DNA from 2 places in the Vibrio sp. R12-SG2-ISO1 genome. Region 2 is predicted to be linked to the other one. Evidence: riboswitches for the same ligand, from Rfam matches in the RefSeq annotation. Region 2 holds a riboswitch; the other holds the start of a gene.
The links. A riboswitch is a leader RNA that binds a small molecule or an ion and turns the genes downstream of it on or off. The one in region 2 is predicted to bind lysine.

Region 1 (6,741 bases), on a different contig from region 2:
TTGAGCACGATGAAGACGCCATCCGTATGGCGGATCACGTGATTGATATCGGTCCTGGCGCGGGCGTCCATGGCGGTAACGTGGTGGCAGAAGGCACCATGGAAGAGATCATTGCCAATCCGAACTCTCTCACGGGCCAATACCTCAGTGGTCAAAAGCAGATCCGAGTCCCAACGGAGCGCACGCCTAAGGATCCGAAAAAAGTCGTGCAGCTCATTGGCGCGACGGGCAATAACCTCAAAGATGTCACGTTGGAGATCCCTGTCGGGCTGTTTAGCTGCATCACCGGGGTGTCTGGCTCAGGCAAATCGACTTTGATTAACGATACGTTCTTTAAAATTGCCCACACCGAGCTCAATGGTGCGACGACCGCCACACCCGCGCCGTATAAAACCATCAAAGGGCTACAACATTTTGATAAGGTGATCGACATCGATCAAAGCCCGATTGGTCGCACTCCGCGCTCAAATCCAGCGACCTACACCGGTATTTTTACACCCATTCGTGAGCTGTTTGCTGGCACACAGGAGTCACGCTCTCGTGGTTACAAACCGGGCCGGTTCAGTTTCAACGTGCGCGGCGGGCGTTGTGAAGCTTGCCAAGGTGATGGTGTGATCAAGGTGGAAATGCACTTCTTGCCAGATGTGTATGTCCCTTGTGACGTCTGTAAAGGCAAACGCTACAACCGCGAAACCTTAGAAGTGCGCTACAAAGGCAAAACCATTGACGAAGTGTTAGAGATGACGGTCGAAGACGCACGAACCTTCTTCGATCCAGTTCCTGTGATTGCTCGTAAGTTGCAAACCTTGATGGATGTGGGCTTGTCTTACATTCGCCTAGGTCAAGCGGCCACGACCCTCTCCGGGGGGGAAGCGCAGCGCGTTAAATTGGCGCGTGAGCTCTCTAAGCGCGATACCGGCAAAACACTCTACATTCTCGATGAGCCGACCACAGGTTTGCACTTCCACGATATCGAGCAGCTGTTAGCCGTGTTGCACCGCCTGCGTGATCACGGCAATACCGTTGTGGTGATTGAGCACAACCTCGATGTGATTAAAACTGCAGACTGGATCGTCGATTTGGGGCCGGAAGGGGGACAAGGCGGCGGTGAAATTATTGCTAGCGGAACACCGGAAGATGTGGCCTTGGTCGAAGGCTCACACACAGCGCGCTTCCTTAAGCCTATGTTAAAGTAAGCAATAGTAGTAAAAGTGAATAAAAAAATAGTAAAGTAAACGGGCTGGCGTGCTTCTTAGTGCCAGCCCGTTTTATTTGCTGGAAAGGAACACTATGGCAACCACCCACGTGGCAGGCACGCAGCTTCAAGCACGCACACAAGCTCGCCCTCTAACGAAACCTTTCTTGGCTATGATTGGCCTAGTCTACCTTGTCGCGATGCATTTCTTCATGCCGAACCCAGGCGGTTCAGGCTTGGCCCTTGCCTTTAACCCACCCACTTGGCTGCTGAGCTCAGTCGCTATCGCTCTTGGGCTTTATCAAGTTGGGACACGTGGCCAAATTCGTTACAACAAATTGACCATAGGTCTGTTTCTTTGTTGTGTGATCATGACCGTGCCCGTGCTCTATCCGCACTCTGAGCTGTCGTTGTCGGTCGCGCGATTAAGCGGATTGTGGGCCGGTTTTTTGCTGTTTGCCGTGCTGCAACAATTTCGTTTTAGTAACCCTCAGCGTCAAAGGCTGTTGTGGTTTGTGGTTATCGCCGTGTTCATTGAGGCCTTGTTTGGCTGGGTACAGTACCTAGTACTCGAACCCGGCAATCCCTTTGGCTACAACACCGACGCCAATCGTCCATACGGCATTTTTCAGCAACCGAACGTCATGGCGAGCTTCTTAGCCACAGGGCTTGCGCTGTCTGGCTATTTGCTGACCCGTCAGCCCATTAAATATCAACGCAAAGTCAGCCATGTGGCGCTACTCTATCTGGTACCTGCCATCGTGCTGCCCCTACTGGTAGTGCTCGCCTCTCGGACGGGTTGGCTCAGTGCGCTACTGGTCGTCGTGCTGCTGATCCCTTATTTGATGCGCTTTGCCACCAAAAAACGCGCCGTCGGTTGGCTCGTCTCTGTGATTATTGGCGTCACCATTGGCTTAGGGACCACGTTGATCGGTGAGAACAACACCCTGGCAGAGCGAAAGGTGAATCTAGAAGGGCCCAGACAATACACCTTCCCTCAGACGCTCGATATGCTGATTGAAAAGCCATTTACTGGCTATGGTTACGGACGCTTTGAAGCTGAATACTTGGTCTATACGGCGCGTCAACATCAGCTCAACGCCAGTTATCCGCCTGGGCTTGCATCAATGGATCACCCACACAACGAAACCTTATATTGGGGCGTAGAGGGAGGCGTGCTGCCGATTTTGGCCATGTTGATCGCGGCCATTTTGGTACTGTATCGTATCTACGCAGCGAAGAAAGGTACACGTTTGGCGATTTTCTCGCTCTTTATCCCCATCGTGCTTCACACCCAATTAGAATATCCGTTTTATCACTCAGCGATTCATTGGGTAACCTTTATCCTATTGATTTACTGGGTCGACCAACGTAAGCGCGCCTACCGATATGCGCGATTGAGCATCGTATCGCAGACCGGACTGCGCGTAGCAAGTTTGGTCTTGCCGCTGGTGACGTCGTTTTACATGATCACCACGCTGCACACCAACTACATATTGACACAGTTTGAGCTCTCCAAACCGAAAGATCCAGATATCCTTAACCGAGTCAGTAACCCGATTGTCTGGCAGGAACGTTTTGACTGGGACATCTACAGCACCTATCTCAATATTGGCCTGCACCAGCAAAACCCTGAATTTATTCAACCCTACGTGGATTGGTCGCTTGGCGTGATTACCCACAAACCGAGACCGGCGTTCTACAACAACTTGATTCTGGCCTACCAAGGTTTGAATGACAGTGAAAAGGCGGAGCAAATCCGAGCCGAAGCGCAATTCCTGTTTCCGCGGCGCGATTTCTCAGACGTGCAATACGTGCCACCGACAACCGACGCACTACTTCGTACAGACGAAGAATAAAAAGAAAACAAAAAGTAGATAAGAAAAGGCTCTCCGAACTGGAGAGCCATCTGCAATCATTAATAAGTCGATTTGCTCGCCAAGCGACTCTATCCGAGCGACTCTAATCCGAGCGACTCTATCCGAGCGACTCTTTAAGCGCTTGCAAACAGAGCGCGACGTTCTCCTCACGCGCACCATAGCCCATTAGGCCAATCCGCCACGCCTTGCCCGCCAATGCGCCAAGCCCGGCACCAATTTCCAGATTGTACGTATCAAGAAGGTGGCTGCGCACTTGGGCTTCATCAATTCCCTCAGGAACATAAATCGCATTCAGTTGCGGCAAGCGTGCGGACTCTTCCACCACAAACTCAAAGCCAAGCGCTAATAAGCCAGCCTTGAGCTTGTGGTGCATCTGCTGATGGCGACGCCACGCGTTTTCTAACCCTTCATTTTTGAGCATCAGCAAAGCTTCATGCAGTGCATAGAGACTGTTGACGGGCGCTGTGTGGTGGTAACTGCGCTTGCCCTCTCCACTCCAGTAACCGAGCACCAAACTTTGGTCTAAAAACCAACTTTGCACCGGTGTTTGACGAGCGGTGATTTTCTCAATCGCTGCACTGGAGAAGGTCACAGGAGAAAGGCCCGGCGTACAAGAGAGGCACTTTTGACTGCCCGAGTAGACCGCATCAAGTTGCCACTCATCGACTTTGAGTGGCACACCACCCAGTGACGTCACCGCATCGACAATCGACAACACATTGAACTCTTTAGCAAGCGCGCCCAGCGTCTTCGCATCGCTGCATGCCCCTGTCGACGTTTCTGCATGGACAAACGCGAGGAGCTTGGCATCAGGATGCGCCTGCAACGCATCACGAACTTTCTCTACCGAGACCGGCGCTCCCCATTCATCATCAACCAACACCGCTTCACCGCCGCAGCGTACCACGTTCTCTCGCATGCGTTCGCCAAACACGCCATTGCGGCAGACGATGACTTTGTCCCCCGGCTCAATCAAGTTAACAAAGCAGGTCTCCATACCTGCACTGCCTGGTGCCGAGACGGCAATCGTAAACTCATTGTTGGTCTGAAAGGCGTATTTAAGCAGCTGCTTGAGTTCGTCCATCATCTGGATAAAAAGCGGGTCAAGGTGGCCCACCGTCGGGCGGCTCAAAGCTTGCAGTACCTGTGGGGAAATATCGGATGGACCAGGGCCCATCAAAATACGGCGAGGGGGGATAAAACTTTGGTAAGTCATTGGCAACTCCTTTTGAATCATGAGGGTGTTCTTGTTGTTATCTCTTCACCATAATCGAATTCATCCAGCGCAGCAATGCGCAAAAAGTCGACAGGTCATACCAGCCTCACAAACTGAACCTATCGTCTTTAACCCGTAAATTTCGCATTGACATTAAGAAGATAAACACGTTCAATGCGAAAGCGGTGGCAAGACAATTCGTCACCCTGTTGTACAAACAATTATGCTTTTTGCAGAAGAGGAGCACTACCCAGGTAGGCATGTTGTGGAGCCACAATTCCAAAACAACATTCTGAGGGGGAGTAGTGCCGAGGTAGGCTTATATTGTGGTTTAAGCCTGTCGGTTGACTTGGGTTGAGTCCCATCAACTGTCATCAGCGCCGTCTGGTGATGAGCTTCTGAGGTCGTACTCCATACCTACCTCTACTCTCGCTCATCCTCACCTCACGCAAAGGAAAGACTCAATATTCAGGAAGTTGTGGGAGAAATGCCGTGAGCAATTTTAACGTTGCTAAATTTGGTGGGACAAGTGTTGCAAACTTTGAAGCGATGAGCCGTTGTGCGGCGGTCGTTGAGAACAATCCAGAGACAAAACTGGTGGTCAGCAGTGCCTGTTCAGGGGTAACAAATCTATTGGTCGCGCTGGCGAACGGCGTACAAGATCAGCAGCAACGCAGCGATATTCTGACTCAGCTCGCTGAGATTCATGATGCGATTCTTAATCAACTCAATGATCCAACCCATGCGGCGAGTGAAGTGTACAGTCTGCTTGATACGGTCACCAGCCTTGCGGAAGCGGCCTCGATTCAAGCCAGCAATAAGTTGACTGATCACCTTGTTGCGTGTGGTGAACTGATGTCGACCCACATTTTAACCCAACTGATGATTGAGCGCGGCATCAACGCGGTACGCTTTGATATTCGTGATGTACTGCGCACTGACAGCCACTTTGGCCGCGCAGAACCGGATGTTGCCGCCATTCGTGAGCTTGCCAGTGACACCTTGCTGCCACTGTGCCGCGAGCACGTTGTGGTGACACAGGGCTTTATTGGTTCCGATGAAGAAGGCAACACCACTACCCTTGGCCGTGGTGGCAGTGATTACAGTGCGGCTTTGATTGCCGAGGCAGTGCAAGCCTCTGGCTTAGAAATTTGGACTGACGTACCGGGAATCTACACCACAGATCCGCGCATTGCCCCGAATGCGGCACCGATTGCAGAAATTAGCTTCAGCGAAGCGTCAGAGATGGCGAATTTTGGCGCCAAGATCCTGCACCCTTCGACCCTAGTCCCTGCTCTGCGCCATGATATTCCGGTATTTGTCGGTTCCTCGAAAGCGCCTGAGCAAGGCGGTACTTGGATTCGTCATCAAGTGGAAAGCTCACCGCTGTTTCGCGCCCTAGCCCTACGTAACAACCAAACCATGGTGACGCTGCGCAGCGCGAAAATGTTCCATGCTTACGGCTTTCTAGCCAAAGTGTTTGAGATCTTGGCCAAGCATAAGGTCTCGGTCGATTTGATCACCACCTCTGAAATCAGTGTCTCATTAACGCTTGATCAAACAGGTACCTCTGGCGGTGCGCCATCGTTACCTCAAGCTGCGCGTGAAGAGCTTGAAGAGCTGTGCAGCGTGAAAGTGGAACACAACCTCTCCGTCGTCGCCTTGATTGGTAACAACATGAGCGAGAGCAAAGGTTATGCAAAACAAGTATTTGGTACACTTGAAGACTTTAACTTACGAATGATTTGTTACGGCGCTAGCCAGCACAACCTCTGTTTCTTACTGCGTGAATCAGAAGCCAAACAAGCGATTCAGAAGTTGCATGTCGAGCTGTTTGAGCGCTAACAGCACTATAAATACACATCAGCGACGAAGCACTCTCGTGTTTCGTCGCTGAAGCATTGCTACGTCAAATAGTGAGGCTTATTCGCCCGCCACTTTCATTGACTCAAGCAGGATAGAACCGGTTTGAATCTGCGAACGGGTTTCCACATCACTGCCGACAGCCACAATTTGGTTGAACATCTGCTTGAGATTGCCTGCGATGGTCACCTCCGAGACGGGGAATTGGATTTGACCATTCTCAACCCAAAAACCGGCTGCGCCGCGCGAGTAATCGCCCGTCACGATATTCACACCCTGCCCCATCACTTCTGTAACCAAAAAGCCGGTGTCCAGCGCCTTAAGCATTTGATCAAAATCTTGCCCAGTTGATTGCACGTACCAGTTGTGGATGCCACCCGCATGACCGGTTGGCGTCATCGACATTTTACGCGCCGCATAGCTGGTCAATAGGTAAGTGGATAAAACGCCGTCAGTGATAATTTGTCTATCTTGCGTCGCAACGCCTTCGCTATCAAACGGGCTTGACGCCAGACCACGCAACACATGGGGACGCTCGTCGACTTGGAACCAGCTGGGTAGAATTTGCTGACCAAGATGATCAAGAA
Region 2 (6,741 bases):
TGAACGGCCACTTTTTGTTTGTCAGCAGAGAGCGGCAAGACGGTTGGATCTTCTGCGCCAGGAAGGAGCGATTTGATCTGCTCAAGTTTGTCTGCTGGGGCGTGCAGCATGATGTATTTCGACTCTTTCGCTTGCTGAACGCCTTGCATACGAGTCAATAGCTTATCAATCAGTTCGGTTTTATCTTGTGCGAACTCACCTTTACGCTGAATAAGGGTCGCTTTTGATTGGAAGATGACTTCCGCTTCTTTTAAGCCGTTCGCTTCTAAAGTAGCGCCGGTAGACACTAGGTCGGCGATGGCATCAGCAAGGCCAGCACGTGGCGCGACTTCAACAGAACCAGTCAGCATACAGGTTGAGAACGGTACGCCTTGCTCATCCATGTAGGCTTTTAACAATTGTGGATAGGTGGTGGCGATACGCTTACCGGCCAAATCTTGCGGGCCCTTGTACTCTTCATCCTTATCGATCGCAATAGAGAGACGGCAGCCACCAAAATCGAGACGACGCAATGTCACAAACTCACTAGGTTCACCCAATGCTTTTCGGTCTAGGCGGACTTCTTCCAATTCGTTTTCGCCAATGAAGCCAAGATCAACCACACCGTCCATGATCAAACCTGGGATATCGTCGTCACGCACAAGCAGCAAATCGATAGGCATGTTCTCTGAGTGAACCACCAGCTTTTCACCCATGACGTTAAATTTCACACCGCACTTTTTCAGCAGTGCTTGGCTCTCTTTACTTAGACGACCTTTTTTCTGAATGGCGATTCTTAGGCGTTGTGTTTGCATGACTCTTGTATCCCTGTGTTCAAAATCGTTCAAAACGTTAGACTTAAAAACTAAAAAACCCTCGGAAGGTTTGTCTCCCGAGGGTCATAAATCTTTATATTTGCGATTTTCTGCCTCCGGGAGTTTCCTATCTCCCGGGTATGCGCACATCTCCCGAAAGACTAGATTGGGTGATGGTGATGATGAATGTTCATTACAAAATTGCGCATACTGATAAAGCTCTCTTAGCTCGCTTGGTTGCTAACCACACTAACCAAGCTCAGGGATCTTTTCAACCTTTAATTTCAACTTTTTCTTATTTGTATTAGACAAATAAGAAAGGAGGCCAACGCCTCCTTAAAATAATCAATAGAATCTGTCAGTTAGATACCAACTGTCTATCGTTTTATGACGTCGTACAGCTCGCTAGTTTCGATTTAGACATCATTGAAAGCACCGCGCACACCGCTACAAACGCCACGCTGGCGACCGCAAATGAGAGACCGACCGATGCCGTCATACCGAGAGTGATAAAGCCCACACAAGAGATCGCCGCCACAGACAACGCATAAGGTAGCTGAGTCGAGACGTGATCAATGTGATTACAACGAGCACCCGTCGAAGACAAAATCGTGGTATCTGAAATCGGTGAGCAGTGATCACCAAAGACCGAACCTGCCAGCACCGCACTCAGCATTGGCAACATCAAGGCAATATCTGTTGCTCCAGCCATATCACCCGCAATCGGCAACATGATACCGAATGTACCCCAAGAGGTACCGGTCGAGAACGCCATCAAGCCCGAGAGCAAGAACAGGATAACCGGCAACCAATGTGGGTTGATGCTACCTTGCGCCAGCGTTGACAAGTATTTACCTGTGTTCATGTCACCAATCACGCTACCAATGGTCCACGCGAAGACTAGAATGAGGATCGCACCAAACATTGAGCGCGCACCAACCCACAGTGTACGAGCAATTTCGATGGTCGCAATGCGTTGCTTAACTACCGTAAACAGCGCCGTTGCCAAACCCACAATACCACCGTAGATCAAAGACAAACCCACATCGGTGTTTTCAAAAGCGCCCAGCAGATTAAATGCTTGGCCATCCGCTTTGAGCGCCTGACCACCGGTGTAAAGCATGGCCGCGACCGTTGCAATGATTAACAGCACAATAGGCAAAACCAAATCAAGGACGCGTCCGCCTTCGCTTTCACGAATATCCAGCTCTTCATTGAGCTCGTGCGCTTCTTTGGTGTCGTTCTCTGCATCTTTGTCAAAACCACGGCCTTGAGACGCCGCAATTTCATGGCTGCGCATCTTACCGATGTCGAGACCAAACCAAGCCACAGCAAACACCATCAACAGCGCAAATACCGCATAGAAGTTCATTGGAATCAAACGCACGTAAGCGCCCAGAGCGGAATACTCTGTGATGCCATGAGAGACTAAGATGCCACCAATGATGGTCATAATATAGGCACCCCAGCTTGATGCGGGCATCAAGACACACATAGGGGCAGCGGTCGAATCGAGAATATAAGCCAGCTTAGAGCGAGAGACGTAAAAACGGTCCGTGACTGGGCGAGAAATCGCGCCCACCGCCAAGCTGTTAAAGTAATCATCGACAAAAATGAACACGCCCAAAAACGCAGCAAGCAGTTTTGAACCGCGCTTACTTTTCACACGAGACTGCGCCCATTCAGCGAACGCGCGAGTGCCGCCTGAGAGCGTCAGCAGTGCTGTCATCATACCGAGCAAAAGCAAGAAGCCGACAATACTCATGTTCCAAGTATTGAGGCCACCGTCTTCTACGAAAACGCCCGATACGGTTGACGCAAGATAACCCGACGCACTCGCAAACGAATAGTCGTTAAGCAATACGGCACCTAAAACGATACCCACACCGAGAGACACAAGAACGCGACGCGTAATGATCGCAAGACTCAACGCCACGAGTGGTGGCAAAAGAGATAAAGGAGATGAGGCAAAATCAATTAAATTCATGATCTTCAAAAACCAGTAATAAATGGTTAGAGATCTACTGCAGATTAGTCAACCGCACGAGGCCGTTGATAATGTTGAACTTAGCGACAGGGAAGTAGACACTTCACCCAACCCTACAGTAGCGCTCCATAGTTTTACACATTATAGACTATGGCAGTGTTAGCCCTTTCGAGACTAACCCCAGCGAACTCCTTTGATATGGAAGCCCACTTCGGCGAGATAACCTTTCACGCATGCTCATTGGCATCACCCCAACAAACGCTACTATTTTATTCCGCTCCTCTACCGCACAACCAAAATAATCAACCAATGAAACATCAAATTAACAAAGGTTTTACTGTAGTCATGCATTAGGTGGCGCCATTGTACCCATCTAAAACTGCATTTCAACAATTTGGCTCGTTTTGTTGTCACTTTTATTGCTTAGCGATGGTACAAACGGGAAGCCAACTCTCAATTTGGTGACAATTCACACTGTGCTGACGTTCAACGCCCGGGACATTAAAAACTCGGTGTTGACTGCAATGCCAAATAGATAGCACTTTCTCCAAGTCGAAATATGTGCTGTGATCGAAATCGTAAAAGAAAACGTACTGAGGTGGTTCATTTGAACTATATCGACATTATAATGCCAACTATTAGGCAAATTCGTTCTCATGCTGATTTCGGCGACTTTTATCTAAACAGTACCATCAGGATAAGAAACGTTTAATAATAGATATGAAACTCTATTATTAAATCTGAGCGTCAAAACAGGACTTAGCCGAATGATCGCTCCAATAAAGTAAAGAAAGGTAAATTTGGCTGACAGTAACAATAAATTTATCGCATTCTGCTAAGAATGGATTGTAATGTTTAAATATCAGGATTAGTATTTAAGAAATACTCTTAAATAAGATAACAATGAGAGATGTTATGTCTGAACTAACAAAAACACTATTAAATATTCGTAGTCTTCGTGCAGCAGCACGTGAACTGACTCTTGAGCAACTGGAAGACGCCCTAAGCAAATTAACGACAGTCTTTACTGAGCGTAAAGAAGAGGAAGAAGCGCAGCGTGCAGCAGCGGCAGAGCAAGAAGCCAAACTGGCTGCCATTGCTGAGCAAATTTCTAAAGAAGGTATCGATATTGATGCCCTTTACTCTGCGCTTGCTGGTGAAACAAAAACCAAAACAAAATCGAAACGTGCACCTCGTCCACCAAAATATAAATACGTGGATGCAAGCGGTGAAACTAAAACTTGGACAGGTCAAGGTCGCACCCCATCTGCTATTCAACAGCAATTGGATGCAGGTAAGAGCCTAGAAGAGTTCCTGATCTAACTTTCGATGTAAGTTAGTTCAAAAAAAAGCGCCTGTCGGCGCTTTTTTCGTTTATCTTTCCCAGTAGGCTTCTTCCAAGCTATCTTCTCGTTCAGGTAAACCTTTCGAAAGACGTGGAGAGTGCTGAACCAATACCTCATAACTGGCACGGTTAGAATACTTACACACTTGTGAAAAAGAAGAGTAAGTTAAAAACGCATGCGCGTGTTTACTCGAGTTGGGCACATTTTCTTTGTGGTATTTATTCGCGGCCATATCGTGTAGCAACGCAGACAATGCCGCATCACCGGCACCATTAGTGTTTTTAATTTTCTCCGGACCACCCATGTATGGTGAAATATGAGAATACACTTTGATCGCTTGATCGCAATTATCTTTTAATGCTGGGCGGCTAAATTCATAACGATTGAATTCCGCAATACTACCTGGCAACAAAGGCAATGACGTTTCACGTTTGGCTGCTTCTTCGGTATAACCAGCCATAAACAAGCCAAGTGGCCCAGCAGTACACAGCACCAAATCGACCCACTCCAAGGCTTTGTCTGATGCCGCAAGCGGGTCGCTCTCCCCAGTGAGCGCATGCGCCTCATCTTCATTCATCGCTACAACGGTGACATGATCGCGCAAAAATTGCTGCCAAAACTGCGGGTCATCTTGGATGACAAACTTAGTCCCTAACGTGAGAACGACCGGTACATCGTGCTTTTTCGCGTACTCAATAGCGCGCATGGTCGCTTCTGGCATCGGATCGCCCGCTTTGCAGCGCACCAAATACGCAGTCAGCACCAGTGCAGAGGCATTTTTAAAGATTTTTTCTGGAATGCTCTCTGGTTTAAGCTGGTTCATCTGCCCTTCACTAATGGCAAAGGTACGCTCACCATCTTCGGTGATCAGCGCGAAGCAGCGTCCAATTGCGCCGTCGACACCTTGCAGATAATTCAAGTCCATTCGACTGGAGGTATTGCACAAATAACGATAGCCGTAACTGCCGATCTTGATGTCCTGACTCATGACACCAAGCAGCGTAGAACGGTCATCCGCCAACACAGAATAGTTGTGCAAGGTATTGCCAATCGTGCCACCCGCGTATTCATTGGTGATCAAATCATCGCGCTTAAGTTCGTCGTATAACGCTTCGGCCGTCGCATCATCAATCACCAGTGAGTGTCCCTTACTTAACTGGTATTTTTCGATGAGCGAGCTGCACACTTTAGCTTCAATATCCACTAAGGTTTGGTCGATACCAATAATATGTGTGCGGGACATTTTCTTGCTGTCCTGCGCTTGAGTCACTAAAGGGTCGCGAGCATGAACCGGGAAGTAATGTTTGGATTTGCGTTGGCCGGGAAATTTCATAATCAGAGTAAAGTAAGGGATAAAAAGTGGCGCGATTCTACCGCGCCCTTATTGGCGCGGCAACTCCCGCTAGCATAGCAAACGTTTGCTCGCGCATTTAACCTAGAGCAACGTCGATAAGGATTAGCGGCGGCTTATTCGCCTTCCATAAAACTCAAATCTGGCAACAAATCCAAGTGCTCGGAATAGCGTTTAAGATTAAACTCACCATCGTTTTTCATCACATCAAAAATTTCGATTGAGACTGCGCAAGCCATCATGGCAATCGCTTCGTCTCTTGCTGTGCCCGTCATCATCAAACGCATTAACGTTTCTTTCACTTTGATGGGGTTGCCATCTTGCAGTTGGTTTTCAATTACTTCAATAAGTTGCGTTTCTTGCAGCAGTTCGTCTTGGTGTTCAGTCATGAGGAGTTCACTTAATAATGAGATAGATGAGCCTAGGACTCTTGAATTTCGCCCACTATGCCACAACTAACCCTGCATTACCCAATGATATCCGTGCTAACTGTCGACGTAATGACCATCAACGCAATCAACCGATATGTTGTGATATTTACGCGAGGTACATTGCCGTGTTTAGCAGATAACTTGGGCTCTATTTGTCGAACTATGGGCTGCATAACAACCTAGCGAGAACAAGCTCAAAAGCATCGGTGTGATTTCGATCTCGGATCTGTCACCGCTACCGGCTTTCTGCTAGAATTTGCATCCAGTTAAATTGAGTGGTGTGACCTAATGTCTGAAAACTGTACTGACAACAGTAAAAAGAAAGTCATCGTCGGTATGTCTGGCGGTGTAGATTCGTCCGTTTCTGCCTACCTGTTAAAGCAACAAGGCTATCAGGTTGAAGGTTTGTTTATGAAGAACTGGGAAGAAGACGACAACGAAGAATACTGTACAGCAGCAGAAGATCTCGCCGACGCGCAAGCGGTGTGTGACAAGTTGGGCATCCACCTGCACACCATTAACTTTGCTGCCGAGTACTGGGATAACGTATTCGAATACTTTTTGGCGGAATACAAGGCGGGCCGAACGCCGAACCCGGATATTCTCTGCAACAAAGAGATCAAATTTAAAGCATTCTTGGAATTCGCCGACGAAGTGCTCGACGCCGACTACATTGCGATGGGTCATTACGTGCGCCGCACCTTCCCTGACAATGGCGAAGCACCTAAGATGCTGCGTGGATTAGATGGCAACAAAGATCAAAGCTACTTCCTCTATACACTAAGCAGTGACCAAGTAGCACGTAGCCTATTCCCTGTTGGCGAGCTTGAAA

Region 1: it holds a riboswitch for lysine, as region 2 does, so the genes downstream of both, lysC (lysine-sensitive aspartokinase 3) here and AC6R10_RS00815 (Na+/H+ antiporter NhaC family protein) in region 2, are expected to answer to the same signal.

What each region holds. Positions count from the first base shown of each region.
Region 1 covers NZ_JCBDGO010000010.1:100,198-106,938, forward strand. Annotated here, with positions in the region: gene uvrA (excinuclease ABC subunit UvrA) at 1-1,196, shown strand, start outside; gene AC6R10_RS09585 (PglL family O-oligosaccharyltransferase) at 1,291-3,054, shown strand; gene AC6R10_RS09590 (pyridoxal-phosphate-dependent aminotransferase family protein) at 3,173-4,291, opposite strand; lysine riboswitch at 4,520-4,697, shown strand; gene lysC (lysine-sensitive aspartokinase 3) at 4,784-6,136, shown strand; gene pmbA (metalloprotease PmbA) at 6,215-6,741, opposite strand, start outside.
Region 2 covers NZ_JCBDGO010000001.1:182,100-188,840, forward strand. Annotated here, with positions in the region: gene hisG (ATP phosphoribosyltransferase) at 1-794, opposite strand, end outside; His leader region at 844-980, opposite strand; gene AC6R10_RS00815 (Na+/H+ antiporter NhaC family protein) at 1,180-2,781, opposite strand; lysine riboswitch at 2,893-3,074, opposite strand; gene AC6R10_RS00820 (H-NS family histone-like protein) at 3,697-4,104, shown strand; gene AC6R10_RS00825 (inosine/guanosine kinase) at 4,156-5,460, opposite strand; gene AC6R10_RS00830 (hypothetical protein) at 5,595-5,867, opposite strand; gene mnmA (tRNA 2-thiouridine(34) synthase MnmA) at 6,198-6,741, shown strand, end outside.